DNA from 4 places in the Halomonas sp. MS1 genome. Region 2 is predicted to be linked to each of the others. Evidence: predicted binding sites of a transcription regulator. Region 2 holds the regulator's gene; each other region holds the start of a gene.

Region 1 (7,984 bases), 490 kb from region 2:
CGGCAAAGTGGCGCTCATTAGCGTAAAGCTCGGAAAGACTGGGGGCGCGGAAGGCTTCGGCGTAGCCGGAGAACAGCATCAAGGAGTCGTCGGGTCGCCAGGCAAGACGGAAGCGCGGCGACACTTGGTCGTGCACGCTGTCGGCATCGTTTTGACCGCTGGCGTCATAGCGGTCATAGCGCGCGCCAATGCCGACGTCAAGCTGCCCCGCACCGCCCTCAGCTAAATAGCGGCCCGCAGTAAGCGTGGTGTCAAGATAGGCTGACTGGGTATCGATATCAGCGTGAGGGAAACCATTCGCTTCACCGTCAGGCCGTTGGCGAGCCTGCTCCAGCTCTGCGCCAAACACCAGCGTTTGTGAAAGCCAGCCATGGTCGATGCTGTGATAGCCATCGCTCTGCAGGCCGATCCGCTCAAGGGTACGGCTAGCCTGTGGCTCGTCGATATCCTGTTGGCTAAAGGTAAGCTGTGAGGTGATTTCAGTGGCACCACTCGGTTGCCAGCGGTGGCCAAGTTGTACGTTATTACTCTCAACATCACGGTCGCGTAATGGGTTGCTAGCGCTGGTTGATAGCTGCTGCGGATTAGCGGGTTGGGTGGCGCGCTCATCATAGTGCTGCCAGCTAATAAACACCCGTTGGTCGTCGCTTGGTTCCCAGCCGCCTTTCAAAAGCAGGCTATTGAGGCTGGCATCTTCTACTGCTTCATCACCGCCCGCGCGACGAATATCGCCGGACTCGCTACGGCCCACAGAAAATAGCCCATCCACTTGCCCGTTAGCCGTGGCGCGGCGGCCAAACGCCGTCAGGCTGCCGCGTAGCTCGTCGTTCGCTGTTGCTCCGCCTAGGGAGAGACGTGCACCGCTATCTTCACCTGGGGCTAATAGATCGCTGGCCTCGACACTGGTAAAGCTAACAACGCCGCCCATGGCATTGCTACCGTACAGGCTGGAAAGCGAGCCACGGGCAATCTGCACTTCTTGAATCAGCGCTGGGTCGAGGAAGAAGTTGCCCACATGGCCAGTGGAAATATCCTGGCGAACACCGTCCAGGCGCACCAGTACACCATTTCTGCCGAAGCCACGCATACTCAGCGTTTGGCCGTTACGGCGTCCTTGGCCAGCCACATGCAGGCCAGGCTGGCGGCTCAGCACGTCTTCAACGCGGCTCGCGGTGGCAAGCGTTGCGTCTTGGCGGTCGATGATGTCGATAATCAGCGGTGCGCGGGACAGATCCGTCGGTGCTCGGGTACCTGTGACTGTGAGGGGGTCTAAGCCCGAGTCATTGGCGTTGGCAGGCAGAAGAGGGAGTAGGATAAGGCAAAAGCCTAACGTGTGAGTTGGTTTCATGGGCCAGACAGTTCCAGCAGAAAGTGATGGATAATGTTGCTGGCTGGGTGCGATGGGCTACCTGGCTGGCTAAAAGGGTTAGTAGTAGGTAAGTGATTATTTTAAAAGGCTTACGCCGTTAAGATCAGCTTGCCGCTTTTCGTGCGTCGCAGCACATAGCGTCGCTGTTCATGATGAATAACCAACTGACCGTCTTGATCAAGCAGCGCCTGACTTGTCACTTCGCGAGATGCGCTAGGCGAGCCTTCTGGCGGAGCGTCTTTTTTTCTGGGCTGCATGAGAGATTGTTTCCTGTGGTAATGATAACTATTAGCATTAATTTAGCAGATTTGACTACCTCTCACAACCATCACTCCCAACCTTACCTAACCACCGTGCAGATGCTTAACCAACAGTTTTTAAAGGTGGGGAATAGCTTGCTAATGAACGTTCACCTAACAGTAGAGTTCTCGTCATTACCCTGTCATTTAAATTGATTAGTGTCCTCTTAACATAAAACTAGCGCGTGTTAACCGTGACGAGAGGACCGTTGTTATGAGCAAGGAAATTGAAGACCATCGCCTGTTAAATCAGAGCAGCAACCAGCCGTTTGCGGATGTGTTAGCGCAGCATGTTTCGCGACGCGCGGTAATGCGGGGCGGCTTAGGTTTGGCCGCTGCTTCAATGCTTGGCTTTGGCGGTGCCGCCCAAGCACTGGCTTCAAACGGGGCGCAAAAAACGCCGTTGACGCTGGCGTTTGAGGCGGTTCAAGGATCGCTAACGGATGCTGTCGTAGTGCCTGAAGGCTATGTTGCCCAAGTGCTGGTGCCGTGGGGCACGCCGTTGAACACTGGTGACAGCTGGCAGTCCGACCAGTCAATGACTGCCGAGCGCCAAGCCGCTAGCGTGGGTATGAACCACGATGGAATGGCTGGTTTTGCTCTGGATGCCGATAACGCCTCACGGCGCTTTGTGCTGGTGCTCAACAACGAATATATCGATCAAGCAGCGCTGTGGGCACCTCAAGGTGGCCCCACTGATGCTGAAGGCAAGCGCCCCGCCGAAGAGTCGCGTACTGAAATCAACGCTCACGGTGTCACTATTGTGGAAGTTGAGAAAGACGCTAACGGACACTGGTCGCATGTGCCCGGCTCCCGCTATAACCGCCGTCTTACCAGCGCGACGGTGATGGAAATGGCTGGCCCAGTGGCAGGCAGTGACTATGTGAAAACGCGTTTCTCCCCAGCGGGTACGCAAACCCGTGGCACCAATAACAACTGTGGTAATGGGTTAACGCCCTGGGGTACTTATATCGCTTGCGAAGAGAACTGGCCCAATGTGTTCATTAATCACGGCCAACTCTTCCAGGACGACGCGCGGATTGGTATTCCTACCGATAAAAGCCGCTATGGTTGGGATACCTCTGCGGGTGATGCCTCTGAAGAAAACGATGAGTTTGCGCGTTTCAATATCACGCCACGGGGCGAGCGTGCTGAAGATGATTACCGCAACGAAGCGCGCACCTTTGGCTACCAAGTTGAAGTCGATCCCTATAGTGATGCTCACGCGGTAAAACGCACGGCACTTGGTCGTTTCCGTCATGAAGGGTGCTGGCTAGGTAAGCTGGAAGCAGGGCAACCCGTGGTGTACTACTCTGGCCACGATTCCCGCAACGAGTACGTCTATAAGTATGTTTCTGACGCTGCCTGGGATCCCGCCGATGCCAATCGTCCGGGTGAAGCGTATGACCGCCTCGCTATTGGTAGTAAATATCTGGATAACGGCACCCTCTATGTGGCTCGCTTCAACGCTGATGGCAGCGGTGAGTGGTTGCCGCTAACACCTAGCGCGCTAACACGCGACGGCCGTTCGTTGGCAACGGCTTTGGGCTTGGCAGAGGATGATTTAGCTGGGGTGATTATTAACACCTGTGATGCAGCGGATCTAATGGGAGCGACACCAATGGACCGCCCAGAGTGGGCAACCGTGGATCCTTCCTCTGGCGAGGTGTATCTAACGCTGACCAATAATTCGAAGCGTAGCGAAGAAGCCGCAGCGGCTACTTTCACCAATCAAGGCGATGACATTGCTCAGCTAGGGGTAGGCTATGAGACAGCCCCGGCCAACGCTGTTAATCCACGCGCTAATAACGAAGCCGGTCACATAATCCGCTGGCGTGAAAGCCGTCTGCCGAATGCCTTCCGTTGGGAAGTGTTTGTGTTTGGTGCCGCCACTAATGATGAAGGCAATCATTCCGGCCTGACTGAAATGAACCAGTTTGCCAGCCCCGATGGTCTGTGGTTTGACCAGCGTGATGATGGTCAGGGCATTCTCTGGATACAGACCGATAATGGTTACGAAGGCATTACCGAGTACACCAACGACCAGCTATTAGCCGTGGTGCCTAACAGCCTGGACGAGATTCAGGGTACCGGCCCGGTGATTAACAACAGCAACCAGCAGCAACTGAAACGCTTCGCCGTAGGGCCGAACGGTTGTGAAGTGACCGGCATTTTTGCGACGCCGGACAAAACGGCGCTGTTTATTAATATTCAGCACCCCGGCAACTGGCCCGCGGATGGTAGTGCACTGACCCAAGATGCCACCGCTGAGGCCAGCGGTCAGGTACGCCCTCGGGCATCTACCGTTGTTATTCAGAAGCGCGATGGTGGGCCGATAGGGGTGTGAAAATAGCTGTTGAGCCCTAGTCACAATTTTGGGTGCTTAAAACGCTATTGAGAGCTTCCATTAAAAGCTTCGAACCTGTGAAAGGTTCGGAGCTTTTTTTGATCCTGAGCCTTTTGGGCTTACTGCTTTTTCTGCCGGGCTTCTAACGCGTGGATGGCGTCGATCTTCAATGGGAGCTTGTTGGCCCAGAGAATATCTTCGCGGCAATGGCCAATATCTAGCAGCACCTGATCATCGTAGGCCAATAGCGGCAGTATATGGCGGCGGAAAAGACAGCGCCGCCGGAAACGCCACCAGCCCATATCTAGCGCGCGAATTAGCCTCATTGACGGCATGGCAGGCATGTAAAAATCTACTTGTGGTGGCTTTGGGGGCGGCGCTAATTGGCTGGCTTTTACCCATGCATTTTGGGCATGTTGGGCTGAACATTCACACTTCATCGCGCACCTCTTTTTTCACAACGACTGTGCAGGCAGCGGTGTCTGGGCACCGACTGGACAGGTATGGTTTGGGGTCAATAAGTGAGAGGGTCGCGACCTCTTGAGAACAGCTTGGTGCTTCGTCTTGGATCAATCAAACGAAAAGATCTACACTGATCGTTAAGTTTTTCTGAAAGGTGGGCGTGATGAATCAACTATCGACCATAGCTCCCAGCCGAGCTGCCTTGCCGTTACTGGATAGCGAGGTGCTACGCACCTTTGTGACGATTGCGGAGAGTGGCAGCTTCACCCGCGCCGCCCAGCAGCTATTTCGCACCCCATCTGCACTGAGCATGCAGATCAAACGGCTAGAAGAAACGCTTGGCCAAACGCTATTTGTGCGTGAGGCGCGCTATGTGCGCCTGACTACCGAGGGGGAAGTTCTCCTGGGCTATGGTCGACGGCTGCTTAAGCTCAATGCGGAAGCCGTTACTCAGTTTTTAGCTCCCACCATTGAAGGGCGCGTCGGGCTGGGTATAACTGACGACGTCGTTGGGCGTATTTTACCCAATGTGCTTGCTCAGTTTGCTCGCTCGCATCCGGCCGTGCAGGTCGATGTCGTCGTTGGACGCAGCAAAGACCTGCTCGCTAGGCTGGATGAGGGAGAACTCGACTTGGCGCTGGTGATGGGCGGAGAGCCTGGTCAGGCGGCGCGCGGTGATGTGGTGCATAGCGAACCGTTAGTGTGGACGGGCCGTGAGGATGGCGTTGCCGTGGAACGAACACCACTGCCGGTGACCTTGGCTCAACAGGGATGTGCGTGGCGGAGGATCGCGCTAAACGCCCTTGACCATGCTGGGGTTAATTACCGGATCGCTTACTCCTGTGACCATTGTGCTGGCCAGGAAGCGGCTATGCTGGCTGATCTGGCTGTGACGGCTTTTCCGAAAAGTTTGATTCGCCCACCGCTCAAACGGCTAAACAACGATGCTCTACCGCCGTTGGGAGATTATCAGGTATTTCTTGTCAAGCGTGCGGGCAGTAGTGATGCCAGTGAGGTATTGGCTGAACGAGTGGTAGAGGTACTACGGGAGGGGTGAGTTCATAAGGAAGTTCGTTACATATCTTTGACCGGTGTAGCCCTGACAGTCGACCCGACACTGTGTCGGGTCGAGAAAGAGTTCCTAGCTGCTCAATACGCGACGCAGAAGCGCTGATTCGTATGTTGTGGATTTTCCAACTCATCGATCATGGCGATGGCGTAATCCTGCACTGAAATACGGCTGTTGCCTTCGCTATCAGTCAGTAGCGTATCGCCGCCAAGCCGGAAGTTGCCCGAGCGCTCGCCGGGGAAAATTTCCGCGGCAGGCGAGAGAAACGTCCACGCTTGGGCCGTTTGTGCGCGTAAGGTTTCAAGAGCTGTTTGCGCCCCTTCAGCAGTAGCACGATACTCGGCGGGGAACTCCGGCGTATCCAATAGCCGTTTTCCCGGTGCTATTTCTAGCGTGGCCGCGCCACCCACTATCAGTAATTGAGGCACTGAGGCTTGTTGCGTGGCCGCCAAAATCGAATTAAAGCCTTTGATGTAATAACCGTAAACGTCATCCTGTGCATGGCCGCTGAATGCACTGATCACGGCGTCGACACCGCGTAGTTGTTCGGCTAATGCATCGGTATTTAATACATCGCTTTTAATGATAATGAGATTTTCCTGCGGCGCTACCCGTTCAGGGCGTGTGACTAGTGCCGTCACATGATGGCCGCGGGACAGTGCTTCTGTTAATAGGGCGGTGCCAATAAACCCGCTGGCGCCAATCAATGCAATTTTCATGGTCAAGCTCCTTATGTGGATGATGTGTGCATTGTCGGGCGCTTTATTGATTTTAAAAATAGCGGTTAGAATAATTTACTGTTATCAATTTCATAACAATAGAGTGCTATATGACCATCGCCAACGAGTTCGATTTAAACGCTTTACCGATTTTTATCGCCCTGGTTGAAGCTGGCAGCTTTACTAAGGCGGCTGAGCGACTAGGCTGCACAAAAACTCGGGTAAGCCTGCAAATCCGGCAGTTGGAGACCCGCCTTGGTGCGACGCTGTTTCATCGCACAACGCGGCGGGTGCAACTTACCCAAGCTGGGGAAGCGCTCTACCATCAATGCCATCCTCTATTAGCAAATTTACAGGGCGCGCTTGAGAGCACCGTGAGTGATACTCAGCAGCTACATGGTGAACTGCGTATAACGGCTCCAGAAGATTACTCCTCCGGGGTGCTGAGCGAAGTGGTGGTAGTATTCAGCCGTTTGCACCCAGCGTTGCATATCGAACTGCGTAGCGGCGACCAAGTCAGCGATATGTTGCAAGAGGGAATCGATTTAGCGTTTCGTTTAGGCTGGTTAAAAGATTCCACTCTGCGTGCCCGTCGGTTAGGCACATTTCAACAGTATGTAGTGGCTGCTCCCAGCTACCTAAAACGCCACGGCGTGCCAGCGCACCCGAAAGCCCTGGAAGCACACGACTGGATTGCCTTCACGCCATTAAAAGCGCCTTTAACGTGGGCGTTTAAGCAACAAGAAACCTTGGTCAATGTGCAAATGAACGCAAGGTTAGCAGCCAATTCAACGGTGAGTTTAGTGGCTTTGACCGCTGCCGGAGGCGGGTTTTCAGTGCTGCCCGATATTACCGCTGAGCCGGAAATAGCGGCCGGACGCTTGGCTCGCGTTTTGGCCGAATGGTCTCTGTCCGAAGGGGGCGTTTATGCGGTTTACCCGCCTGGACGGCATGTGCCCGCCAAAGTACGTGCGTTTATGACATTTTTTGAATCGCAAATGCAGTACTAAAAGCGGCAACCGCGATTGCCGTTCTCATTATGCTTGTTTCTCATACGCCGCCAAAAACACATCCACTGCGTTACTGACCTGACGGTGAATCTCTTCATCGCTGGGGAGCTGACGAACCCCCATACGCACCTCCATAACCAACATGCCTTGCCACATGCTACAGAGTTGGTCGGCGGCTAGTGTGGGTGCGTTAAGGGTTAAATGCCCGGCGCGAGCTAGCCCCTCAAGCTTTTCCTGCAGCCACTTTTTAGTGGCCCAGGGGCCTGATTCGAAAAAGGCCAGTAGCAGTTCGGGGTGCTGACTTCCCTGTGTACTCATAACGCGCTCAACGGCTAACACGTGGGGCTCCAACAAAAAGCGCACGAGGCTTGTGCCGACTTCAATCAGCGATTGACGCACGGCTTCGTGAGTGTCGGGAAGCTGTTCTAGCCCATGACGAAGGAGGGCGGTTTCACGCTGAATGACGCTGCCAAATAGCGCTTCTTTGTTTGCAAAATGGCCGTATACGGTCACTTTGGAAACACCCGCTTCACGGGCAACGGCTTCCATGGTCACCCCTTCGAGTCCAAAGCGAAAAAATAGGCAGGTCGCCGCGTTTAACATCGCGTCGCGTTTAGCCATATCTTTGGGGCGGCCGACGCTGCGTTTTTTGTCAGGCGGTAAAGGTTGCGAGTCCGTCATTGCGTAAAATCCGTGCCTATCGAATAAA
Region 2 (7,984 bases):
GAAATCAAGCGTAAGTTCATCTGTGTTGTTAGAAGCACTGCCCAGCTGGTTAACTTTTTTAGCCTAGTCGCTAAGGCGGCGAAAATCAGCCTAGCAGCGCAGGTGCTACTCTGGAAAGCTCCACTTTCCTTCTCACGCAGCTGCCTGTCAACGCAAATCCAATCAAACGACCGTCTTTATTTTCAGCAACGGCTGTCATGTCACCGCCTTCTCCCTCAATTTTCCACCGTGCTGGCGTGGTTGCTGGAGGGTAGGCAACCACGGGAAGTAATGGTGTTTTCACAATGACGGGCCACGCCCCAAAGCTGACGCTGGTTGGTTTTCCGGCGAGTGTTGTCGCTAGCGCTTTTACGCTTGCCTGCAGCGGTTGAACATACATAGCGTTAACTCCCTCAACGCAAGCCGCATCGCCCAACGCAAATATGTTCGGTTGAGAGGTGCGTAGCTGGCGATCAACCACAATACCGCGATGGCTAACCGCCAGCCCGGCTGCTTCAGCAAGTTGAGTGCGCGGAGCTAAGCCCGTGGCGAGTAATACGATGTCGGCAGCATAGACGTCGCCATTATCAAGATGGAGTGATAGGGCATTATCTACGTTAAGGGCGAGCGTTTTCAGGTTATGCCCTAAAGCAAGTTGGATGCCAGCGTCTTGGAAAGCATCCGCCAGCGCTTGGCCGAGTGGCTCGGGCAGTAGGCGTTGCAGCGGGGTGCTTTCTGGCGCAATGAGGGTGACTTGGTGGCCGCCAGCATGGAGATCATTGGCGAACTCGCAGCCCACCAGCCCGGTACCGACAACCGCAACACGTTTAGTAGTCGCTGCGCTTAATGCGGCATAAAAGCGGCGATACTCGTCTAAGTCGTTGATGGTAAAGCATCGTTTGGCGACACTCTCGGGCACGCTGAACGGCGTATGGGGCGCTGCCCCAGTGGCTAGCACTAGATCGTCGTAGTGGAGCTGTTGGCCATTACTGAGTTCTACGCATTGGTTATCCACATGCAGGTGTGCGACCTGGGTGTGGGTAATTAACTCAGCATTCAGTTCTTCTGCGACGCCGCTGGCGTCACGTTGGGCGAGTTGGTCTGGCGTTAAGCGTTTCGCAAAGCCTGTAGAAAGCAGCGGTTTACTGTAATCATCGCCACTGTCGGCACTGATAAGGGTAATGGTACGTGTATCGCCATGTCGGCGTAGGGCGCGGGCAAGGCCAATCCCCGCCATACCGGTGCCAATAATAATCAGTGCCGAATGGGTATATCGCGATATCTCGTGTGAGGGCATGCAGTCACCAAAAGTCGGCGGAACAAAAGCCTGTGAGGTCACCATGTTACACTAGCTTTCTGTGTATTGACCGCCTTGGAGACTTTGGTGATCGCCCCTACTGTTCGGCAAGCTTCCCTTCCTCATCGACTATTTCCTCACTGGCTCCCTGTTGCTGCGGCTCGTCCTGCAATGAGCGCTGCGTGGTGGCAGTGGGTGGCATCGACGGACTCCTTAACGACGCGGTTAACCGTCGCAGGCGGCACAAACGCGTTTCGGGTGCAATTGTTACGTCAAACGATTGGCTTACCTCTACGGGATGAAGCGCTAGCGCTGGGAATTGAACCGCGCCGCTATGCATGGCTGAGAGAAGTCGCGTTGTGTGTCGGCGATAAGCCCTGGGTAGTCGCACGCTCGGTAGCGCCACTCAGTCAATTACAAGGTAAGGGGTTAGAAGGGCTTGGCGAGCGTTCATTAGGCAGTTGGCTGTTTCAACAACCTGACTTGGTGCGCGGGCCACTCTACGCCACTCGCCATCAGCCACGCTTTGTCGCGGAACACTCTGCGTCGCTTTTAGACAGCGTATGGGGGCGGCGCTCAGTGTTTCAGCACGGTGGGCTGTCGCTGTTAGTGCAGGAATACTTTTTATCGACCATGGCAGATGATCTTGCCCTGTCTTCGCGCTAGGCTATCGCCAGCGTTTTCTTTTTGAGAGGTAAGCATGGACCGTTCTCTGTTGAGGCCAACGGGATGGGCTCGGGTGGCTGATTTTTTACATTTAACGCGATTGGATCGCCCGATTGGTACTTGGCTATTGATGTGGCCCACCTTATGGGCATTGTGGATAGCAGCAGAGGGTGTGCCTGGACGGAATGTTCTGCTGATCTTTATTGCTGGCGTTTATGTGATGCGCGCCGCGGGCTGTGTGGTTAATGATTACGCTGATCGTCATTTCGATGGCCATGTAAAGCGTACTAAACATCGTCCGCTAGCCACTGGTCGTATCAGTGAAACCGAGGCGCAGCTGCTGTTTATCGCGCTGGTAGCCACTGCTTTCATTTTAGTGCTATTGACCAATTGGTTTACGGTGCTGTTGTCGATAGGTGGTGTTGTATTAGCGTTCATTTACCCGTTTATGAAGCGCTACACCCATTTACCTCAGGTGGTGTTAGGGGCTGCGTTCTCTTGGGCGATTCCCATGGCATTCGGTGCGGTATTGGGTCATGTACCGTTTGAAGCATGGCTACTGTTTAGCGCTAACGTGCTGTGGACCGTTGCCTACGATACTCAATACGCCATGGTCGACCGCGACGATGACCTAAAAATTGGCATCAAATCTACCGCGGTGCTGTTTGGTAGCGCTGATCGTCTGATCATTGGTGTGTTGCAAGTGGCGGCACTTGGACTACTTGCCTGGGTAGGATGGCGTGTTGGTTTAGGTGGCTTTTTCTGGCTTGGGCTAGCCGCTATGGCCGCTACGTTTGTCCATCAACAACGCTTAATCGCTGGCCGTGAGCGCGACCGCTGCTTCCAGGCATTTCTTAATAATCATTGGTCAGGCTTGTTAATTTTTGCAGGTATTGCACTAAGTTGGTGGCCAATAACTGGCTAAATATCCTCTATGTCATAAAATTGTCATCGAGTCATGGTGTTATCGTCACTGACATGTCTTTGAACTGTTTTTTTAAACTATTTTTTAAATTAGTTTTCATTGAACACCGTGAGGCCCTGGAATGACCGCCAAGACCGTTTTGATTGTCGATGATGAGGCGCCTATTCGCGAGATGATCGCAGTGGCGCTGGAAATGGCTGACTATCGCGTGCTTGAAGCGGATAACGCCCAGGATGCCCACGCGATGATGGTTGACCACCAGCCAGATCTGCTTTTGCTGGATTGGATGATGCCGGGCACCAGTGGTATTGAGCTTGCAAGGCGCTTAAAGCGTGAAGAAGCCACTGCCGAAGTGCCTATCATTATGCTGACCGCTAAAGGCGAAGAAGATAACAAGATTCAAGGGCTTGAGGCTGGGGCGGATGACTATATCACCAAGCCTTTCTCTCCCCGCGAACTGGTGGCGCGCTTAAAAGCAGTATTGCGACGTACTACCCCCCGTGGTGTCGAAGATCCTATTGAAATTAATGGCTTGCTATTAGACCCAGTGAGCCACCGTGTGAGTGCTTACGGTAAGGCGTTAGAAATGGGGCCGACGGAGTACCGTCTGCTGCAGTTTTTCATGACGCACCAAGAGCGCGCCTATACACGTAGCCAACTGCTCGATCAAGTGTGGGGCGGTAACGTATACGTTGAAGAGCGGACGGTAGATGTTCACATCCGACGTCTACGTAAGGCCCTAGGAGAAGCTCACCAGAGTCTCATTCAAACGGTGAGAGGCACTGGGTACCGTTTTTCCGCGCGGGTGTAACGGTGCGCCTGTGGAGCCGAGAACTATGGCGAATTGCGTGGCTGGCCGCTTTGGGCGCTTGTCTGGGGTGGTTGCTGGGTATGCCAGGTCTTGGCGTTGCTGCAGGTCTTGCCGTTTGTCTGGTGTATCAACTGCGCCAACTGCGTGCGCTCTTTAAGTGGTTAACGCTTCACCCTCATGATGAACCCCCTGCTGCGAGCGGCATGTGGGGCGAGCTTTTTGATCGCTTGTATCGCTACCAAAAGAGCCAACGGATTACTCAGAATCGCTTACGTGCCACCCTTGCACGTATTCAGGAATCATCCGAAGCGATGCGTGACAGTGTCGTTATGCTAGATCGGCATGGCGACCTGGAGTGGTGGAACAGTGCCGCGACGGAAATGCTGGGCTTGCAAACAGCCCACGACCGTGGCCAGCACATTACCAATCTGCTTCGTGACCCGCGATTTATCAGCTACTTTAATGCACGTAAATACGGTGAGCCGCTGACCTTAACGTCGCCCATCGATGAACGGCATATCCTTCAATATCAAATTACTCTCTATGGTGATGATGAGCGCTTGGTAATGGCGCGAGATATTACCCGCTTGCATCGTTTAGAGCAGATGCGGCGTGACTTTGTCGCCAATGTTTCCCATGAACTACGCACACCGCTAACGGTACTGACGGGTTATTTAGAAACCTACAGCGACTTGAAAGAGCAACTTCCACCACGTTTGGGCCGAGGTATTGCTCAGATGGAAGAGCAGACGAAGCGTATGCAAAACTTAGTCAATGATCTGCTACTGCTCTCTCGGTTAGAAATTGATCAAGGTGGCGAGGATCATCATGCGTTGGCGTTAGGGCCAATGCTCGACACCATTCGCCGCGATGCGCTAGCGCTCTCTAACCAACAGCACAGTGTTCAAGTCGCGCTTGAAAGCGATGCCCGTCTGATCGGCAGCGAGCAGGAACTGCATAGCGCTATTTCAAACCTAGTGTTTAACGCTGTGCGGTATACGCCAGAGGGTAGTCAGATAACACTTCGCTGGAAAACCCTGCCGAATGGCAGTGCTTGTATTGAAGTTGACGACGATGGTGAGGGAATTGACCCTGTGCATATTCCACGCTTAACCGAGCGTTTCTATCGCGTTGATAAAGGGCGTAGTACTGCAACGGGTGGTACCGGGCTTGGTCTGGCGATTGTAAAGCATGTGCTACTAAGACATGACGCATTGTTACAAATTGAATCTCGCCCTGGCGAAGGGGCCCTCTTTCGCTGTGTTTTTCCGTCATCACGTGTTGTCAAAAGCGAGCCCGCCTCGCGCAATGCTGTTTAAGTACAAGTGATGTATAGGTGTGTCATGCTTGTCATACAAGTATGGTCACATAATACTCATGTGCCATTTCTAACCACTTTCCCTGCTTGATCTGCAAACGCTTTAAGCGCCCTTCCTATTATCTTTTATTTGCTAAGTGTTTGTTTTATCGGTTTTTTTATATAGTTTTTGATTTTTTGGCACATCGTCTGCAAGTGTCTTGGTACTTGGTAAGAGAGAAAACCATAGGAATTGGTAAGCCGAAAGACCGTCTTTCTTACTATTTAAGCAGTACCTGAACAGCGATCTAGGAGACGGAACATGATGTCCAAGGAACTACTCAAGAAAGCTGGTATTTTAAGTGTAGCGTTCGGTTTAGTTGCTAGCCCTGCAGCATTCGCTCAAGAGCCAGCAGACCCCGCGAACAATATTTCCCCTGATGAGCAGCCTGTTGAGACTCAATCCGAAAGTACAACAGATTCAAGTAATTATGATAGCCAAGAGTTGACTCATGACGAAGGCGATAACGCCAGCGACATGGAACCTAGTTCAACGAGCCAGGACGATTCAGAGTCTGGCTATGACAGCACAGATGAGTTGCCTGAAGAAAATAGCGGAATGTAACATTAACTTTGGTTACTTATCTTTTCAAAAGGTACTATAACTCTTACGCTTACGGATGAGCTATTCAGAGGCATGGATGTCAAATTGCATGGATGCTCCTAGATTCAAGGATTGAATCTTTCGACGGTCAACACGCTAGTCAGGGTTAATTCCAAGGTTGGAGCCCCTCAAACGGATAGGAAGCTAGTGTTACGTATCGCGATACTAAGAGTGCTCAAGACCCCACTTCGGTGGGGTCTAATTTTTTGTGTATAGTATAATCATTGTTACGTTGCCCACTGTTTCTTGGTGTTAAAAATGCAATTATTCAGATGACACGTTTTGCGATTGGCAAAAGAAGGTACCTTGTATCATTGCATTGTCGGTTGCTCCATATAGCAAGGAGTTTTTATTTATGTTGTTGAAATCATTTGTTAAAAGCACTGTGGTTGTAGGCTTATCGTTGGGGCTTATCGCAAGTCCAATAGCGTTTGCACACTCCTCCATAGAGCTGAATCAAGGACGTGCTGAGAACCAAGAAATTATTCAACCTCAATCTCGTAACACATCGGGCCCTGCGACCTATTCAGCTAAAGATTTGATCAATGATAATGAGAATACTCTGATATATGCTCCTTCAAGCCGTGCCAGTGACGCTGATGATGACTCTAAAGAGCGAGCAGGTTATCGCGCTGAAGAACTCAACCGTGAAGAAGGTAGCAGTACACGCTGGTAAAGAGGGCGATGGTTAAACGTGTGTGACAAATAAGTTTTATAGCAAAAACCCCGCTTCGGCGGGGTTTTTGTGGTTAAGACGGTGATCGATTGATCCTGTTAATGCTGGTGATGGCGGTCAGCGGCGGTGCTTCCTTCTTGGGCGCTTTGAACCCAAACTTCTATTTCAATAGCGTCTTGCTGGGCAAATTCGAGCGTGATGGGAAACCGGTCACCTTCTGCCAATGGCTGATGTAATCCCATTAGCATTAAGTGATAGCCGCCACCTGGGCGCATTGTTAGCGTTTCATCTTTAGCGATTTCGATAGCACTGACGTGGCGCATTTTCATCATATCGCCTTCCATCTGCATATCATGTAGCTCAACACTTTCGCTCACAGGTGTCTGTGCGCTGACCAGTGTGACGGACTCTGTATGAGCCGTAATATCCAGATAAGCGGCACCATTTGTCACACCGGGGGGCGTTGGCGTGGCAAAAGGATGAGCGATCCTTAGCTGGTCGGTTTGAACGTCGTGAGCCGATGCGAAAGAGATTGAGCCAGTGAGGAGAGCCGTCAACCAGAGTGCGCGGGTCAGCATGGTCGTATTCCTTGTAGGGGCCTTATCTTCTTAACAAGGCTTATGCTTAATCTTGAGAATAATAGTGAAGCCAAACAACCTTAAGGTAACAAATAGGTTGTATCAGCGTTATAGCGATTAAGTCATTAGCGATGAGGCGTAATGTCGCGCGTGCCGCGGTAGTGGTCGTCCCACATTAAGACGGCACCTGCCACTGCGCCGGGAATTAAGAACAGGTTGGCGAGAGGAATCCAGGTCACGAGCATAATTAACCCGCCGTAGGTGAGACTTGGCCACCACCGTTTCGATAATCGTGTACGCATATCGCGAAAGGTAATCTTATTGTTATCCATAGGATAATCTAAATAAGTGATTGCCATGATCCACGCGGAAAAAAGGATCCACAAAATAGGCGCTATCAGGTTTAGGCCAGGTATCCAGCTAATGATAAACAGTATCACCATGCGTGGCAGAATATAACCGAGTTTGACTAGCTCGCGACCCAAGGCATCGACGGCGGTTTTAGCGAGCCCGCGGTCATCCAGGGGTTCACGCCCTGTTGCTTGACGCTCTACCTTCGCGGCTAAAAAACCATAGAAAGGTGCGGCGATTAAGTGGGTGACCAGGGTGAAGGTAAAAAAGATCACCAGCAGTAGGCTGATAAAGAACAGTGGCCAGATTAGCCATGAGAGCCACTCAAGCCAGCTTGGCACCATGGTCATCGCACTATCTAACCAGCCAGAAAAGCGGCTGACTACGAAGCTGAGCATGCTGGCATAAACGATTATATTGACCACGATGGGTAGGAAAATATAGCGCCGCAGACCTTTCTGGTAGACCAAGCGAGTGCCTCGACTCAGCGCCGTCATCGCATCCAACATATTTGCTCCTTAGAAAAAACGCCCAGAGGGAATATCTGGGCGTATTGCAGGAGGAATCGCGTGCTAGGTCAAGATTTTTTAAGTACCTGCGGGTCGATATTGTCGGGATCGCTATGGCGAATATCTAGCCCTTTGACCAAGTAGACAACGTACTCCGCCAGGTTGTTGGCATGATCCCCCACGCGTTCTAAGGCACGTAGCACCCACATAATGCTAAGTACAGAGCTAATC
Region 3 (7,984 bases), 1.5 Mb from region 2:
GGAAGAGCACTAAGACCAACAAGATAACGGTCATGGTCTCAACCAACAGTTGGGTAATGCCTAAGTCAGGTGCACTAAAGAGAATAAAAATCAGCGCAATCGAGAACCCCATGATGCCGACCGATACCACAGCACCAAGACGTGAACGAGAAATAGTGGCAAACAAAGCCCCCATCACCATGGTGCTAGCGACAATTACCTCATGGAAGCGCACGTCTAGCGCCAGTACCAGTTGAGGTGCATGGCGCACAAGTATTGAGTTACCAATCAAAGCAATCAGCACTATCAACATAACGAGAATATAATTGCGCATATAACCGTTTTGCAGCAGGCGTGTTTGCCACTCAGAAAAGCGTAAAATACCGCTCATTACACCGTCATAGCCCGCTTCGGGGCCATGCCGCATTATCGGTGCCAACATCGCTAACTTACACCGCACACCATCCCAGCGCATGAACAGTAAAAAGCCTAGCCCAAGACTGGCAATCGACATGATCAGCGCCATATTGATGCCATACCAAAGCGATAATGACACTTGCAGCGGCTCACCTACCACCGCTGTCGCCGCTGATGTAAGCAGCGCATCAGCACCAAGCATGGCTGGTGAAAGCCCTAATACAAGTGAACCAAGCGCCAATACAGCGGGCCCAACTAACATACTAAAAGGCGCTTCATGGGGTGTTTTGGGCGTTTCAATTTGCCGACCATAGAAGGGGCGGAAGGCGATAATGGCAGCCACTGCAATCGTCAAAATAGCGGCCAGGAACGCAAACAGGACTAGCAACACATTGAAGCGCTCCGCCCCCAGCGCTGCCTCTAGCATTAGCTCTTTACCAATGAAACCAAATAGCGGTGGCACGCCTGCCAACGACAGTGCCGCGACAAAAGCAATCACCGCAGTGATTGGCATGGCAGATCTCAAGCCGCCCATTGCGGTGACATCTTTGGTGCCGGTCTCATGGTCCAGAATACCGGCGACCATAAACAGTGCCCCTTTGTACATTGAGTGGGCAAGCAAGAACGTTACAAATGCCGTCATGGCGTACTCAGAACCAATGCCCAGCAACATAGTTAGCGTGCCCAGCGCCATAATAGTGGAATAAGCCAGTAGCTTTTTAATATTGGTGTGATGAATCGCTAAGAAGGCACCTGACAGCATAGTCATCGCACCGACGACCGACAGTATTCCGACCCAGAGCGCTGTGCCACCCAACTCAGGGTGTAAGCGCGCCAGCAAGTAAATACCCGCTTTGACCATGGTGGCCGAGTGGAGGTATGCCGACACCGGCGTTGGCGCAGCCATGGCATTGGGTAACCAAAAATGAAACGGAAACTGGGCTGATTTTGTGAATGCCCCCAGCAGCAAGCAAATGAGCATAGGGGTATAAAGCGAATGTTCACGCAGATCGCTTTCCATTTGGCCAATCTCATAAAACGACCAGCTTCCGCTTGCCCCCCCTAACAGCACCAGACCTGCCATCAGCGCCAAACCACCGGCAACCGTTACAAACAGCCCCTGACGTGCGGATTTTCTTGCCTCAATATCGGTATGGTTAAAGCCAATCAGCAAATAAGAGGTGATGCTGGTTAGTTCCCAGAATACGAAAAGCGTAAGCAATCCATCGGCAAGCACCAACCCCAACATAGAGGCCATAAACGCAACAAGTGCTAAATGAAAGCGTGCAATATCCGTATGGCCTTTGAGATAACCACCGGCATAGATCAATACGAAAGTGCCGATAACGGTAATCAGCAGCCCGAATAAAAGTGACAGTCCATCAAGCAGAAAACTCAAGCTGATGCCTAATGATGGCACCCAAGACCACTCCAACAGTAATGGCCCTTCACTCATTACAACGGGTGCCTGACTGAACAGCCAGACAGTCATCAAGGCAGGAAACAGCGCCAGTACGAGGCTCGTCCGTTCTCCAAACCAGCGGTTGAGCAAAGGCGACGACGCTGCCAGCACAAAGCCCATTAATACAGCGAATTGCATCCGGTGGTTTCTCCCTATAAGAACGTGTCAGTTAACCCCAAGGCAGTAGCAAGACCAAACGGCTCTAAGCGTTGAATAAATGTGATTATTAATGCACAAACCTTATACCAAGGTTGATTACGTTTCTATAAAACTAGTCACCCATAAAAAAAGCCGCCTTAGTTGAGCACTTTTGGGGTGCAGTTCACTTTGGCGGCTTTTGACAAAACGCACTATTAAGAAGCGGACAGCCACCCCGCCAACTCGTTGTTAACAACCGCTAGCAGGGCATCAATGTGATCGTCTCGATCATTCAGGCAAGGAATATAACTAAACGTCTCCCCTCCTGCGCCCATAAAGCTATCGTGGATCTCTTCTTTAATCTCTTCCAGCGTTTCCACACAATCAGCAGAGAAGGCAGGCGACATAATCGCAATATGCTTGTGCCCTTGCTTGGCAAGTTCAGCCACATGATCGACGGTTTGCGGGCCAACCCACTTTTCTGGGCCAAACTGCGACTGAAAGGCGGTATCTACTTCCTCTTTGTTCAGCCCTAGTTTTTCACGCATCAAACGCGTCGTTTTCTGACACTGACAATGGTAGGGGTCACCTTCTAATAGATAACGTTCGGGGACACCGTGGTAGCTTGCTACCAGTTTCGTCGGACGCGTTTCAAAACCGTCGTAAGCTTCCTGAACTGAATTCGCCAGCGCCTGAATATAAGCAGGATGCTCAAAATAAGCGGGCACCGTACGAATATAGGGCTGCCACTTCATTTTCATCAGCGTACGGAATGCCTGATCATTTGCCGTCGCAGTCGTAGGCGAGCCGTACTGGGGATAAAGCGGGAAGAAAACGATCCGCTCACAGCCCTTCTCTTTCATGCGCTTAAGGACACTTTCCGTTGACGGATTGCCGTAGCGCATACAGAAATCAACTTCGATGCTATCGCCGTAGAGCGCTTTCAAACGTGCAGCCATTTTTTCAGTTTGGGCACGCGTCGTGGTCAACAACGGGCTCTCGTTCTTCTCGTTGTTCCAAATACTTTTATAAGCGTTACCAGAAGAAAATGGACGCTTGGTCAAAATAATTAGTTGTAAAAGCGGCTGCCACTTCCAATTAGCGTAATCAACAACACGCTTATCGGACAAAAACTCGCTAAGGTAGCGCCGCATAGACCAATAGTCGGTTGCGTCCGGGGTGCCCAAGTTAGCCAACACCACGCCGACTTTTGCAGGGGGAACGGCAGGATGGTCACTTGGCGCATGGACCAAGCGCCCTTCGCCCGGCTGATCTTTTACAACGCTATCGACCATGTCGCTAACTCCTCAGATGTTTTAAACAGTTGGCAAAATCTTAACACTTTTCGGCAAAGCTGCGGCATAAAGTTATACTATCAACATTATTTGTATAACTATAGGCCAACTCATGTCGAAGCCTTTACTATTAGTCCTTGGTGATCAGCTTTCGCTTTCATTGGCAACCCTGCGCAATGCGCCAACTGACGCAGTCATCGCTCTTTGCGAGGTCGCCGAAGAAGCGCGCTATGTGCCTCACCATATACATAAAATCGGCTTATTCATGGCCGCCATGCGGCACTTTGCGCAGGCGCTGCGCGATAAAGGCTACAACGTTCACTACAGCCGTATTGATGATGCTGACAATACCCAGTCACTCATCACAGAAGCTGAGCGTATTGCCACTCAGTACGGTTGCCATGAAGTGCGTGTAGCAAGACCTGGTGAATGGCGACTTTGGAATGCTATGCAGCAGCGCCAAGCAGCCACCCTACCCTGGAAAGTGATCGAAGATGATCGCTTTTTCAGCTCACCTGATGACTTTGCCAACTGGGCTAAAGGACGTAAACAGCTTCGTCTGGAGTATTTCTATCGAGAGCAGCGCAAACGAACTGGGCTATTAATGGAGGGCGATACACCTGCTGGAGGAAAATGGAACTTTGATCACGACAACCGTGAGCCGATTCAAGCAACGCTCAGCTTCCCATCGCCTCCCACCCATCGCCAAGATGCGCTGACCCAGGAAGCGCTCAATGATGCCAAGCAGCATTTTAGCGAACACATGGGATCCCTGGATAACTTCAACCTTCCCGTCACCCGCCGACAGGCGCTGGTGGATTTAAACCACTTCCTTGACCATGGGTTGGCCGACTTTGGGCGCTACCAAGATGCGATTAGCGATAAAGAGCCGTTCCTTTTTCACTCCAGACTGTCGGCGGCGCTCAATATCGGCCTGCTAACACCTCACGAAGTCTGTGAAGCCGCTGAGCAGCGCTATCTAACAGGTCATGCGCCTATCAATGCAGTTGAAGGATTCATTCGTCAAATACTCGGTTGGCGAGAGTATGTTCGAGGGCTTTATTGGACACAAATGCCAGCTTATAAGCATGAGAACCGGCTTGGGTTTAAACGTGAATTACCGGCATTTTACTGGGATGGCAATACCGATATGCGCTGCTTACAGCGCGCTATCCAAATGACTATCGACAACAGTTACGCCCACCATATTCAGCGCTTGATGGTAACCGGCAACTTTGCCCTGCTATGTGGTGTTAAGCCTGAAGCGCTGTGTGACTGGTATCTAGCGGTGTATGCCGATGCCTGCTAATGGGTAGAGCTGCCCAACACCTTAGGCATGGTACTGCACGCTGACGGCGGTTTAATGGGCTCCAAACCTTACTGCGCTTCAGGCAAATATATCGACAAAATGTCTGACCACTGCCAGCACTGCCGCTACTCTCCAAAACAGGTAACAGGTCCAAAGGCGTGTCCGTTTAACAGCCTTTACTGGCATTTTCTGGAAACCAACGCTGAACAGCTGAACCGCAATCCGCGTATGAAGCTGATCTATGGCTCACTCTCTCGCATGACAGACGAAAAGCGTGACGCGATGCGTCAACAGGCTGAACAGTTTCTTGCCTCGCTACCCACCAGTCCAGGCTATGGCCAGACCTGCCACACACAAGGCTATCTATCAAAGGGTGCTCAATGAGCCGCTTCTCTACGCTTCACGCAACGTCACCTGTCACGCTATATCATGATGGCCACTGCCCTTTCTGCCGCGTGGAAGTCGCTTGGCTTGCAAAGCATCGCCATCAAGAACGTGTCGCACTCGTGGACATTCAGCGTCGTGATTTCAATGCAGCCGATATAGGGCGCAGATTTGACGATATGATGGGGCTACTGCATGTCAAAGATAGCCAAGGAAATTGGTATATCGGGATGGATGCCAGCCGGGCCCTCTATGCGGTACTGGGCTACCGGTGGCTAGTATGGCTTTCTTGCTTACCAGGCCTGCGAGGAGTAATGGATGCAGGCTATCGTTTTTTTGCCCGTCGCCGTGTGCGGCTAGGGCGATGGTGGGAGAAGCGTCACGCAACCAAGTGAGGACGCCATAGGATGTTGCAATGCTTGTAGTGTTAAAACACTAGCGGCATACGTGACGTTAACGGCGAACTGTAATGAGCATCGCGTCCAATCACTTCATCCTGGGGTACATGCTGCACTAAGTAAGCACGGTGAATCCCAGCACGTTTTAGCTCAAGATAAACATCATCTAGCGAGCGAAACAGCATTGGCTTACCGCGCTGGGTCAACATATGCCGCTCGCCCTCTACATCTTCAAGCTCTAGTTGATAAAAGCGGCTGCCCGAATGCGTGATAACGCGTATTTCAAAATTATCGTGACCCGCAACAAATTGCTTCAGTTCTTTAAGTTCCATGGTTCCCTCCTGTGATTGTTCATCATCATGGGGCACAGCATGACGACACCCCATGACAATTTTATTACCTTGGCACTAACTGCCTATGACGGCAACATCACAAAAGAGTTCCTGACCAAAACGTCAACTTATTCGTCGAATTATTGATACTCAGAGGGGTCGATTGCTTTACCTAACGAATTGCGATCTATCCAGTTACCGCCTTTAGTTTCCTTGTAACGGAAAACTACTTTATCGCCTACCGTTACCGGTAGCTCTGAATCTTCAGTTTGGTAGCTATATTTTTCCCCTTCAACTACCAGGAAGTAACGGTAGAGGTCAGGCATTCCCAACCACTCTTTAAATGGCCCTTCTCGCTCTAGTGACTGCAGTTCCCCACGGCCTTCCAGCTTAGGAAGACGCTTACGGTTACCACGTCTAAAACCACCTGCCATTTGCTACTCCTGTCTATCTGCTTGGTCGGGGAGGAGCATTATACGTTCTCCCCCCTAACGCTCAAGTTAATCGCCGAACGCTTCGCCATAGCTATCGGGCGCAAGGTCTTCGAAGCGTGTGTATTTACCAATAAAGGCCATATGTACCGTACCGATAGGCCCGTTACGCTGTTTACCTATAATCAGCTCGGCAATCCCTTGGTTGTCAGGATTGTCAGGGTTATACACCTCATCTCGGTAAACAAACGCAATGACGTCGGCATCCTGCTCAATCGCTCCCGATTCCCGCAGATCCGACATGACGGGACGCTTATTGGGGCGCTGCTCCAACGAACGGTTAAGCTGTGAAAGTGCTACAACAGGACATTGAAACTCTTTTGCTAGCCCTTTCAGCGAGCGGGATATCTCCGATATCTCACCGGTACGGTTTTCAGAAAAGCCGGGGATCTGCATTAACTGCAGATAGTCAATCATGATCAGCGCCATATTGCCGTGCTCCCGCACCACTCTACGCAGGCGTGAGCGCATTTCATTAGGCGAAAGCGCCGCAGTATCATCGATAAATAGCTGCTTGTCTTTGAGCAGGTTGACCGCTGATGTCAGTCGCGGCCAATCTTCATCTTCCAACTGCCCCGAACGCACACGGGTTTGATCAATCCGACCCAACGAAGAGAGCATACGTAGCATCAGAGATTCTGCAGGCATCTCCATGGAGAACACCATCACCGGCTTATCGCTAGCAATAACCGCGTGCTCCACCAAGTTCATGGCAAACGTGGTTTTACCCATTGACGGGCGGCCCGCGATAATCACCAAATCTGAGGGCTGTAAGCCTGAGGTCATTTCATCGAGGTCACGAAACCCCGAGGAGAGCCCTGTCATTTCACCCTTTAGATTGAACAGCTCATCAATACGATCAACGGCTTTGGTTAGCAGTTCACTCATGCCGATAGGACCGCCCGTTTTCGGCCGCTCTTCGGCAATCTGAAAGACTAATCGCTCCGCTTCATTCAGCAACTCATCAGCAGGCCGCCCCTGGGGCGAAAACGCTCCGTCAGCAATTTGATTGGCCGCACGGATTAATTTACGCAGCGTTGCCCGCTCGCGAACGATATCCGCATAAGCACGAATATTACTGGCAGAAGGCGTATTGCGAGCCAGCTCAGCTAAGAATGCCAAACCACCCACCGTATCCAACTGATCACGCGCTTCTAACGCCTCTGACAGCGTTATAACGTCCAGCGGCTGCCCGGATTCGGCCAAATGAATCATCACATTGAATACCAAGCGATGCTCATAGCGGTAAAAATCATCCGCCACCAACCGTTCCGAGACATTGTCCCAGGCCTGATTATCCAACATTAGCCCACCTAGCACCGACTGCTCCGCCTCAAGAGAGTGCGGCGGCAGCTTTATCGCTGCCGTTTCCTGATCAGCAGAAGGCTGGTCCTGCATAGTGAGCTCCTTAATCATAAAGCGTAGCCAATTACGATGACTATCTTAGCGGGACAATCTCAAACCCACCATAAGCGACCTATCTACGCCAAGCGACGTTCAAAAAAATTCGACCCACACCTCAAACGTTTTTGACCGCGCTTAGGACGGTTTAGATTAAAAAGACAAAGGGCGCGGGAAGACCCGCGCCCTTTGAGGCGTCAGCGTTGGCGAGAGCGTTTACTCTGCGACAACAACCACGCGAACAACAGCATCTACTTCTGCATGCAGGTGTAGAGCGATGTCGTATTCGCCAGTTTGGCGAATCGGACCTTGCGGCATACGTACTTCGCTCTTGGCAACTTCGATGCCAGCAGAGGAAATAGCGTCGGCCAAGTCACG
Region 4 (7,984 bases), 460 kb from region 2:
TGTAATGCTGCAGCGTGAACGACAGGTTATAGGGCCAAAACTGTATGAGCGACGCATACACTGCGGTACCAATGACCAGTAGAATAATGCCCGCGACCGAATAACACAGCAGCGCAAACGTCCAGTCTCGCAGCGGGCTAGGCGTTGGTTGCCAGGGTACTGCCCGAGCCGAGAGCTGAGCCACTTGGCGTTTCTGTATCCAGCGGTCGACGATGAACGATAGCACTGCAGGCATCAGTAGAATAACGCTAACCACCGCGCCCATTTGAAAGTTCTGCTGCCCCACCACTTGGCGATACACATCGGTGGCGAGCACGCTGAATTGGCCGCCAATAATTTTCGGCACACCAAAGTCGGTAATGGCCAGCGTAAAGACAACGAACAGGCATGAAATCAGCCCGTAACGCACCCCGGGCAGCGTAATCGTCAAAAACGTACGCCACTTCGGCGTGCCCAGTGCTTCTGCTGCTTCATAGAGGCGTGCATCGCTATTGGTCAGCGCAGTGGTTAGCAACATTAGCGCATGGGGAAAAATCCAGAAACTCATGCCCATCACAATGCCAATCGACCCATAAATCGAATGACCTGCCAGCACGTCGCTCAAAAACCCCTGGTTACCAAACAGATAAACCAAGCTAATGGCGGGTAGCAACGAAGGGGCCAAAATGGGCAAAATCGCCAACATTCGAAACAGCCGTTTGCCAGGCATGCAGGTACGGGTAATGCCGTAGGCGCATAAAAAGGCGAGCCCTGCGACGACCACCGTCGTAGTGAACGCTACGCGCAATGAATTGGCGATCGAATTGACCAGTGCTGGCGTTTGAAAATACTGCACAAAGTTCGCCAGCCCAATAAAGTCGCCGCTGCGGTCTTGCAGGCTTTTCACCAACATTGCAAATAGCGGAAACAGCAGGCCGAACACTAACAGCGCCACAGCCGCTAGCAGCACGATCAGGCGTATCAATGCTTCCAGCGAAGGCGTTGCTGCAGGCGCTGAAAATATACTCGCCCTCATGACTGGTTGCTCCCTGCCGGATATAAGCGGGCAGCATCAGCAGGCAAATGGATACCCAAGGTTTGCCCTAGCCGTAATCCTAGTGTGACGCTATCACGGCTGGGAACATCAGCTAGCAACCATTGCTCGGTATTGTTAAGACGCAGCGATACCCGCTGAAACGCACCTAAAAACTCAATGCCCATGACATCACCGCTCAGCCCGCTGGTGCTGGCACTAAGCGCGACTGCTTCGGGGCGAATGGCCAGTTGAGCTGCTTGGTCTTGCGGGTAGGCGTGCGGCAAACAAGGGCAGGAAATAGTGCCTAGCAACGCGTGGTTATTCGCCTGTGCGGTCACCTCTAAAAAGTTCATGGTGCCGATAAATGACGCCACAAAAGCGCTGGCGGGCTGGTGATAGATCTCGGCAGGCGTACCTACTTGTTCGATCACCCCGTGGTTCATCACTACGATACGATCAGCCATGGTGAGTGCTTCTTCTTGATCGTGGGTCACCATAATGGTGGTCACGCCAAGGCGCGCCTGTAGCGCTTTGATCTGATGTCGCAAATGGCCGCGCACCCTCGCATCCAGCGCTGAGAGCGGTTCATCAAGTAGCAACAGGCCGGGCTCAGTAGCCAGCGCCCGCGCCAACGCAACCCGCTGCTGTTGCCCACCAGAAAGCGCGGCAGGATATTTATGTTCGCTGCCACTAAGATCAACCAGCGCAAGTAACTCCGCCACGCGGGCAGCAATCGTCGCTCGATCACTGCGACGGTTGCGTAACCCGTAGGCAACGTTGTCGAACACCGTCAGATTGGGAAACAGCGCATAAGATTGGAACACGATGCCAAAATCCCGCGCCTGCGGGGGCAGCGTGGAAATATCCTTGCCGCGCTGAATTAAGCTACCTGCTGTTTGCTGAGCTAGGCCTGCAATAGTGCGCAACAGGGTTGTTTTGCCACAGCCAGAAGGCCCTAAAAAGCATACAAACTCGCCTTCCTGAATCTGTAGCGCAATGTTGTCCAGCGCGGTAAAGCTACCGAAGCGCTTGGTGACACCATCTATGCTTAGGTGCGCAGAGGGTGAGAGTGTTTTCGCCGCCGAGTGAGCCGTCAGCGGCGATGTCAGTGTGGTCTGCATAACATCTCCAAGCCCCGGCCTTGGCCGGGGCAGCTGTTCGTGCTTACTGTTCGGTTTTACCGTCGTAGCGGCGCTGCCACTCTGCCAGCACGCGTTCGCGGTTAACCGCGGCCCACTGGAAGTCGGCATCAATCATGCGATCGGCAATGTCAGTGGGATAGTTTTCAATCGGCTGTGCCACACCGGGATAGGCCACCACGGCGTAGCCTTCGTTATAGAGTTCGTTAGCCTCGCGGGAAACGGCCCAATCCATCAGCGTTTGTGCAGCTTCCTGTTTGGCGGTTCCCGCAACGATGGCGGCAGCTTCCATATCCCAGCCAAGCCCCTCTTCCGGGAAGATCACTTCAATCGGTGCGCCTTGGGATTTTAACCGTGCACCACGGAAGGCAAACGACACACCGACTGCTGCTTCACCGGTGGCCGCCAGGCTGCAAGGAGCAGAGCCGGAGTGGGTGTAACGGGAAATATTGTTATGCAGGCGGTCCATATAGTCCCAGCCCTGCTCTTCGCCCCATAGCTGCATCCAGCTGGCTACATCCAGATAACCGGTACCCGAGGAGTTGGGGTTAGGCATAATCACATGCCCTTCAAACTCAGGCTGGGTCAGGTCTTCCCAGGAGGTCGGCATCGGCACGCCCTGACGCTCGCCTTCAATAGTGTTGTAGCAAATGGCCGCGACCCAGGCGTCCATGCCTACCCACGCAGGGTCTTCACCGTTACGGTAAGCAGCATCAATAAATTTTTGATCAAGGTTTTCAACGCCTGCGGGCGCATAGCGCTCCAGCATGTCCTCTTCTTCAAGCACCAGCAGACTGGTGGCGGCTAAGCCCCAGATGACGTCTGCCTGGGGATTATCTTTTTCCGCCAGCAAGCGCGCAGTAATCACGCCCGTAGAATCTCGCACCCAGTTAATGGTGATATCGGGGTGAGCGGCATTGAAGCGTTCGGCGTATTTTTGCAGGTCATCTGACTCAACGGCGGTGTACACCGTTAGCTCAGTGGCGCTAGCCATCGAAGTGAAGGCAACGGCAGTCGTTGCAAGCAGAGCAGTTGCAATCTGAGTAGGTTGGAACAAACGGCGAAGTTTCGACATGGTAGGCTCCCAGCGTTTTGGTATAGACCAGAAGTTTGCCGTCGTTAGATGACAGTGCGATGACGCTTGTTTGACTGATTTTTTAAGTTGTTATGTACGCGTATGGATGGGATCTCGTGAGCGTCCTTGTCTCTGCAATCAGGCTACTGCTGACCCGACAGCTCAACACGGATGCATAACGAATCGTGTAACCAGTGCTCTTCGTCATATTCGATAGGACGCTGTTGATCATCAAAAATGGCGCGGCAAATGTTTAGCCCGGCCGCACCTGGGGCAACGAGTAATTCTTCTGCATCTAATGGCGACAGCGCTTCAGACACCATGCGTATTGAGCGATTGGCCAAGTGATGCCCCCACCGCCCTCTTAACAACCCCCAGAGTGATTGTCCGCTGTAGATGTCTAGCAATTCTGGCGCACGCTCTGGCACCACCCAAAGCGACTCCACCAGCACAGCGCGATCATCCACGTAGCGGCGACGGCGAATATGGTGAAACGGCTGGTCATCGGGCAGCCCCAAGGCACGGGCTGCCGCCAGGTGTGAGCGGGTTTCCAGCTTTAGAACCGCCGTGCGTGGTTGCCGCCCCTGAGCGCCCACATAGTCATTAAAGCCTGCGTCCCGGGTAGGGTCATACACCAGCCGGGCGGGTGAAATGAACCAACCACGCCGATTGCTGCGGTGGATGAGCCCTTCCCCCTCCAGTTGCGCTAAGGCTTGGCGTAACGTAACGCGGGTCGTAGAGAAGCGCTCCGCCAACGCTCGCTCAGCGGGCAACCTGCCTTCCCACTGCGTGGCATGCTGGGTAATTAAATAACGAAGCTGTTCCGTTAACTGTAAATAGTAGGCATCAGGCATGCGCCGATTTTCCTGATAGATCGTTGGCCGATGAAGCGTCTGTCGACGCTGCCATCCGCCAGTCTAAGCGCTGCCACCCTTCTACACTAGCCACCTCTGCCAGCACGGGGTCAGGGTTAACCGCCACTGGGCAGTCGACATACTGCAGCAGCGGGATATCGTTGCGGGAATCTGAGTAGAACGTTGTATGGCTAGGGGCAATTTTTTGCTCGGTTAACCACTGCTGAAAACGCACTACTTTCCCCCCACGGTAAGAAAGCACGCCTTTGCTATGGCCGGTGTAGCTTGCCCCACTTGCCGCTTGTTCGACACTAAGCTCTACCGCCAGCACATGCTCAATCCCTAACATCGTCGCAATCGGCGCGACCAGGTGATGCGATGACGCAGAAATAAGGACAAGGATATCGCCTGACTGACGGTGCGCGTCCAGGCAGCGCCAGGCTTGATCAAAAATACGGGGCTGCAAATGGGTAGCGACAAAGCGCTCAACTTCTTTTTGTACATCGATTACTCGGCGGCCCCGCAATGGCGCCAAGGTCATTGCCAAGTACTCCTCTAGCTTTAACTTACCGGCGTGATAAGCCAGCTGCATCTGTTCGGCACGGGCTATAAAGGTCTCGGCATCACTGATCCACCCCTGCTCAATCATCCATAAATTCCAGCGGTCGCTGCAGTCTCCATCCAGGAGGGTGTCATCAAGATCAAACAGAGCGAGGCGCATGTGGCACTCCTTTTTTCGCGAGTTCGGCGGCGCGTAGGGTATGCCAACGATGATGACAGGACGATGACGCCATTGATGAGAATGGAAATTGCTCGCCCTACCTGTCAATAAAATGGCTTAAGGGGTTAACCACATTGAGGCAAACTCATCGGCGGGTAGCGGACGACCAAACCAGTACCCCTGAGCTTCGCTGCAGCCCATTTGTGCGAGCAAATCGGCCTGGGCAGGGCTTTCAACGCCTTCTGCAAGGGTTTTCATATCAAGCGTGTCAGCCATAGCGATAATGGTTTGCACAATCGCCCGATCATGGTGGTTATCGAGCATGTCACGCACAAACGAAATGTCTATTTTTAACGCGTCCGCAGCAAAGCGCCGTAAATACGAGAGCGATGAGTAGCCTGTACCGAAGTCATCAATAAACAGCGCGTAGCCAGCCTGACGCATTGCCTGAGTAATTGTGACCGCCTGATCGGGATCACGCATAAAATCACTTTCAGTCAGTTCAAGCGCAATGGTGCCTGGAGGTACACAGGCGGTTAGCTTAGCCACATGTGCGGTTAGCTGAGGGTCGGCAAATTGTTGCGCTGAAATATTGATTGAGAGCCTACCTGGCAGTGGCGTATTACCGGCCTGCCAAACACTTAACTGACGTGCCGCTTCTTCTAGCACCCAGTCTCCCAGCATGCAGATCAAGCCACGCTCTTCCGCCAAAGCAATAAACTCGCCAGGGCTTACCCATCCCCACTCAGGGTCAAACCAGCGGCACAGCGCTTCAGCCCCCGTCAATGTTTTGTTCGTAAGACTGAACTGCGGTTGAAAATAAAGCTGTAAGCGCCGTTCAGTAATGGCTTGATGCAGGCGCTCGGTCATCCATTGGCGGCGCTCCAGCGTCTGACGCATCACTTGTGTATAGGGGCATACGCTATTATCACGGCGTTTTGCGTGATGGAGTGCGATACTGGCTGCGTTAAACAGCTCACCGGCCTCCGCTACATCGCTTGGATAGCTAGCAATCCCGATACTGACATCGAGGTTAAAAATACGATGCCCCAGCTGGATAGGGAGTTTGATAAGTTCGCATAACTGAAACACCACTTCTTGAAGGCGAACATCCTCAATGCTGGGCAACAGTACGGTAAATTCATCACTGGAAAGTCGTGCGACAGCGCTTTTAGATAGGCTAGCTTGCCGTAAGCGCTCGGCCACGGTTGCGAGTAACTGATCTCCTACCTCGTGGCCATGTAAATCATTCACCTCTTTAAAGCGCCGGATATCCAGCAGCAGCAGCGAAAGAGAGTCACCCTGACTAGATGCCTCTTTTCCCATACTGGCCAATAGCTCCATAAAGCGCGCACGATTAGGCAATCCTGTTGTGCTGTCTGTATAGGCAAGACGTTGCATGTGACGATGATCACGGCGACGTTCTAGCTCACCGGCAGCACCCGTAGAGAGAATTTTCAACACGGAAGTTGCAAACGCATTGGTCGTCAGTGGTGTTTGATAAAACACCATCATCACACCAATGGCATCGCCCTTAGCATTATCCAAGCGGCGGCCTATCCACGCCTGGGTACTTAACGAGGTTCCCGGCAGCGTAAACGCATGGCCACTTTGAACAACGCTCTCGCCTTCAAACACGACTCGTTCAGCAGGCGTTCCCTGCAGCATAAACGTTTGGTTATCTATTAACTGGCCATTCGCGACTAAACTAACGGTCTGGGCTGCTGTTGCGGGCCGCAGCGTGTTTATCTTATTAGATGTCCCCAAAGACCGTGGAACAGGTTGATCCAGTAACGCAATAAACCCAGCATCTGCTTCTAATAACGTGGCTAACGTGATGATCAACTGGTGGAAGTAATCGTCTCCTACGCGTGAGGTAACTGTAGAGGCTACTTGTACCACCGCATCCTGCACGCGTTGTGATTCGTGCTGGTCGGTCACATCTGAGATAAAGCCCTCGAGATAGGCCACATGGCCATCATCATCGATAACAGCTTGCCCTTGCTCCCACATCCAACGGTAACTGCCATCCCGATGGCGCAATCGGTACACCACACGATATGGCTGACGCTGCTGGATTGCCTGTTGTGCTGCTAGATGAACGCGGTCTTGATCGGCTTCGTGTATGAGGGAGGCAAAACTGATGAGTCGATTATCTTGTAATTCGTCCGGATGATAGCCCGTGAGCGCCTCAGCCCCTTGGCTGACCAACTGCATCGTCCAGTGTTGATCATTTAGGCAACGGTAGGCCATGCCAGGAAGGTGATTCAGCAATGTGTTTAAACGCCGCTCACTCTCTCGGGCCAATTCTTCACTTTGACGAAGCGCTTGCTCGGCTTGGCAGCGGCCAAGCTCTGCCCCCGCTTGAGCGGCCACAATGCGCAAGATTTCGTTTTCAAGTCCATCGAGCTGCATCGGTTTATTGCTTAACACCGCTAAGATGCCAATGGCCGAGCCATCGGATGAAAACAGAGGCAGTCCCATGTAACTCTCTGCACCCAGTTGGCTGAGCAGCTCGTCTTTAGGAAAGCGCGCTTGAACATCGCAGGCATACAAGCAAGGTTCTCTACCTACAACCGTTTCACAAGGCGTTCCCATAAGAGGATAAGCGATATTTTCCTGATGATCGTTATTTGACCAAACGGCCAATGTTGTAGCCATATGCGCCTCGGTGACCACAGCGATCAACGCATGATCAATCCCAAGCAGTTGGGCAAGTTGCTCGACAAGCGTCGTATAAAAGTCAGGTCTTCCGCTACGTCCTAAACCTTCCGCCAACTGACGGAAAATCTCCGACGCTTCGTTTCTGGTGTGCATTGGCGCACTCACTTTTGTCATCGTAGAGCAGCTGCCCACAGAGCACTGTTATAATAAGCTGTTGCAATAAAATGCAGCGGGCTACAGCATAAACAGTTATTTTACTGATTTACCATGCCTATCTATGACTCTGCTAACACACGCAGACGCTATAATTGATTATTTAGCACATAACTTAGTGGCTGCTCGCTATGCTGGACAGCACGTTGAGGGATAATATGACGAGCCGTTTAGCGGAAGACAAAACACTTTATACTTCGCTCACTAGCGAGCTTCCCAGTTTTCTTGGTAATGCGTTATTACGCTCGGCTAGCCTACCTTCGCTTCCTGCTATTGCCATGCAAGTGCTTGATATCGCACGCT

Evidence for each region. Region 2 encodes PhoB, which activates phosphate uptake and scavenging genes when phosphate is short. Its sites were predicted from a motif close to TGTCATANNNNTGTCANA; they were not measured.
Region 1: the regulator PhoB is predicted to act here: its motif matches at 1,799-1,816, upstream of NF683_RS04615 (PhoX family protein).
Region 3: the regulator PhoB is predicted to act here: its motif matches at 5,766-5,783, upstream of NF683_RS00165 (DUF6482 family protein).
Region 4: the regulator PhoB is predicted to act here: its motif matches at 3,277-3,294, upstream of NF683_RS04755 (putative 2-aminoethylphosphonate ABC transporter substrate-binding protein).

The regions. Positions count from the first base shown of each region.
Region 1 is NZ_CP098926.1:1,004,197-1,012,180, reverse strand. Features, by position in the region: gene NF683_RS04625 (TonB-dependent receptor domain-containing protein) at 1-1,348, opposite strand, end outside; gene hemP (hemin uptake protein HemP) at 1,459-1,626, opposite strand; gene NF683_RS04615 (PhoX family protein) at 1,883-4,015, shown strand; gene NF683_RS04610 (hypothetical protein) at 4,135-4,455, opposite strand; gene NF683_RS04605 (LysR substrate-binding domain-containing protein) at 4,641-5,534, shown strand; gene NF683_RS04600 (NAD(P)-dependent oxidoreductase) at 5,627-6,265, opposite strand; gene NF683_RS04595 (LysR family transcriptional regulator) at 6,376-7,275, shown strand; gene NF683_RS04590 (TetR/AcrR family transcriptional regulator) at 7,303-7,956, opposite strand.
Region 2 is NZ_CP098926.1:1,497,188-1,505,171, reverse strand. Features, by position in the region: gene NF683_RS06720 (NAD(P)/FAD-dependent oxidoreductase) at 86-1,276, opposite strand; gene NF683_RS06715 (chorismate--pyruvate lyase family protein) at 1,364-1,942, shown strand; gene ubiA (4-hydroxybenzoate octaprenyltransferase) at 1,977-2,867, shown strand; gene phoB (phosphate regulon transcriptional regulator PhoB) at 2,989-3,678, shown strand; gene phoR (phosphate regulon sensor histidine kinase PhoR) at 3,681-4,997, shown strand; gene NF683_RS06695 (hypothetical protein) at 5,298-5,600, shown strand; gene NF683_RS06690 (hypothetical protein) at 5,995-6,315, shown strand; gene NF683_RS06685 (copper chaperone PCu(A)C) at 6,414-6,893, opposite strand; gene cysZ (sulfate transporter CysZ) at 7,019-7,753, opposite strand; gene phoU (phosphate signaling complex protein PhoU) at 7,822-7,984, opposite strand, start outside.
Region 3 is NZ_CP098926.1:27,712-35,695, forward strand. Features, by position in the region: gene NF683_RS00145 (putative monovalent cation/H+ antiporter subunit A) at 1-1,996, opposite strand, end outside; gene hemH (ferrochelatase) at 2,212-3,291, opposite strand; partial or broken gene NF683_RS00155 (cryptochrome/photolyase family protein) at 3,404-4,984, shown strand; gene NF683_RS00160 (thiol-disulfide oxidoreductase DCC family protein) at 4,981-5,379, shown strand; gene NF683_RS00165 (DUF6482 family protein) at 5,412-5,714, opposite strand; gene NF683_RS00170 (hypothetical protein) at 5,855-6,148, opposite strand; gene dnaB (replicative DNA helicase) at 6,215-7,603, opposite strand; gene rplI (50S ribosomal protein L9) at 7,823-7,984, opposite strand, start outside.
Region 4 is NZ_CP098926.1:1,039,615-1,047,598, forward strand. Features, by position in the region: gene NF683_RS04745 (putative 2-aminoethylphosphonate ABC transporter permease subunit) at 1-1,015, opposite strand, end outside; gene NF683_RS04750 (putative 2-aminoethylphosphonate ABC transporter ATP-binding protein) at 1,012-2,136, opposite strand; gene NF683_RS04755 (putative 2-aminoethylphosphonate ABC transporter substrate-binding protein) at 2,180-3,229, opposite strand; gene NF683_RS04760 (UTRA domain-containing protein) at 3,373-4,083, opposite strand; gene NF683_RS04765 (HAD family hydrolase) at 4,076-4,804, opposite strand; gene NF683_RS04770 (bifunctional diguanylate cyclase/phosphodiesterase) at 4,922-7,621, opposite strand; gene NF683_RS04775 (GGDEF domain-containing protein) at 7,840-7,984, shown strand, end outside.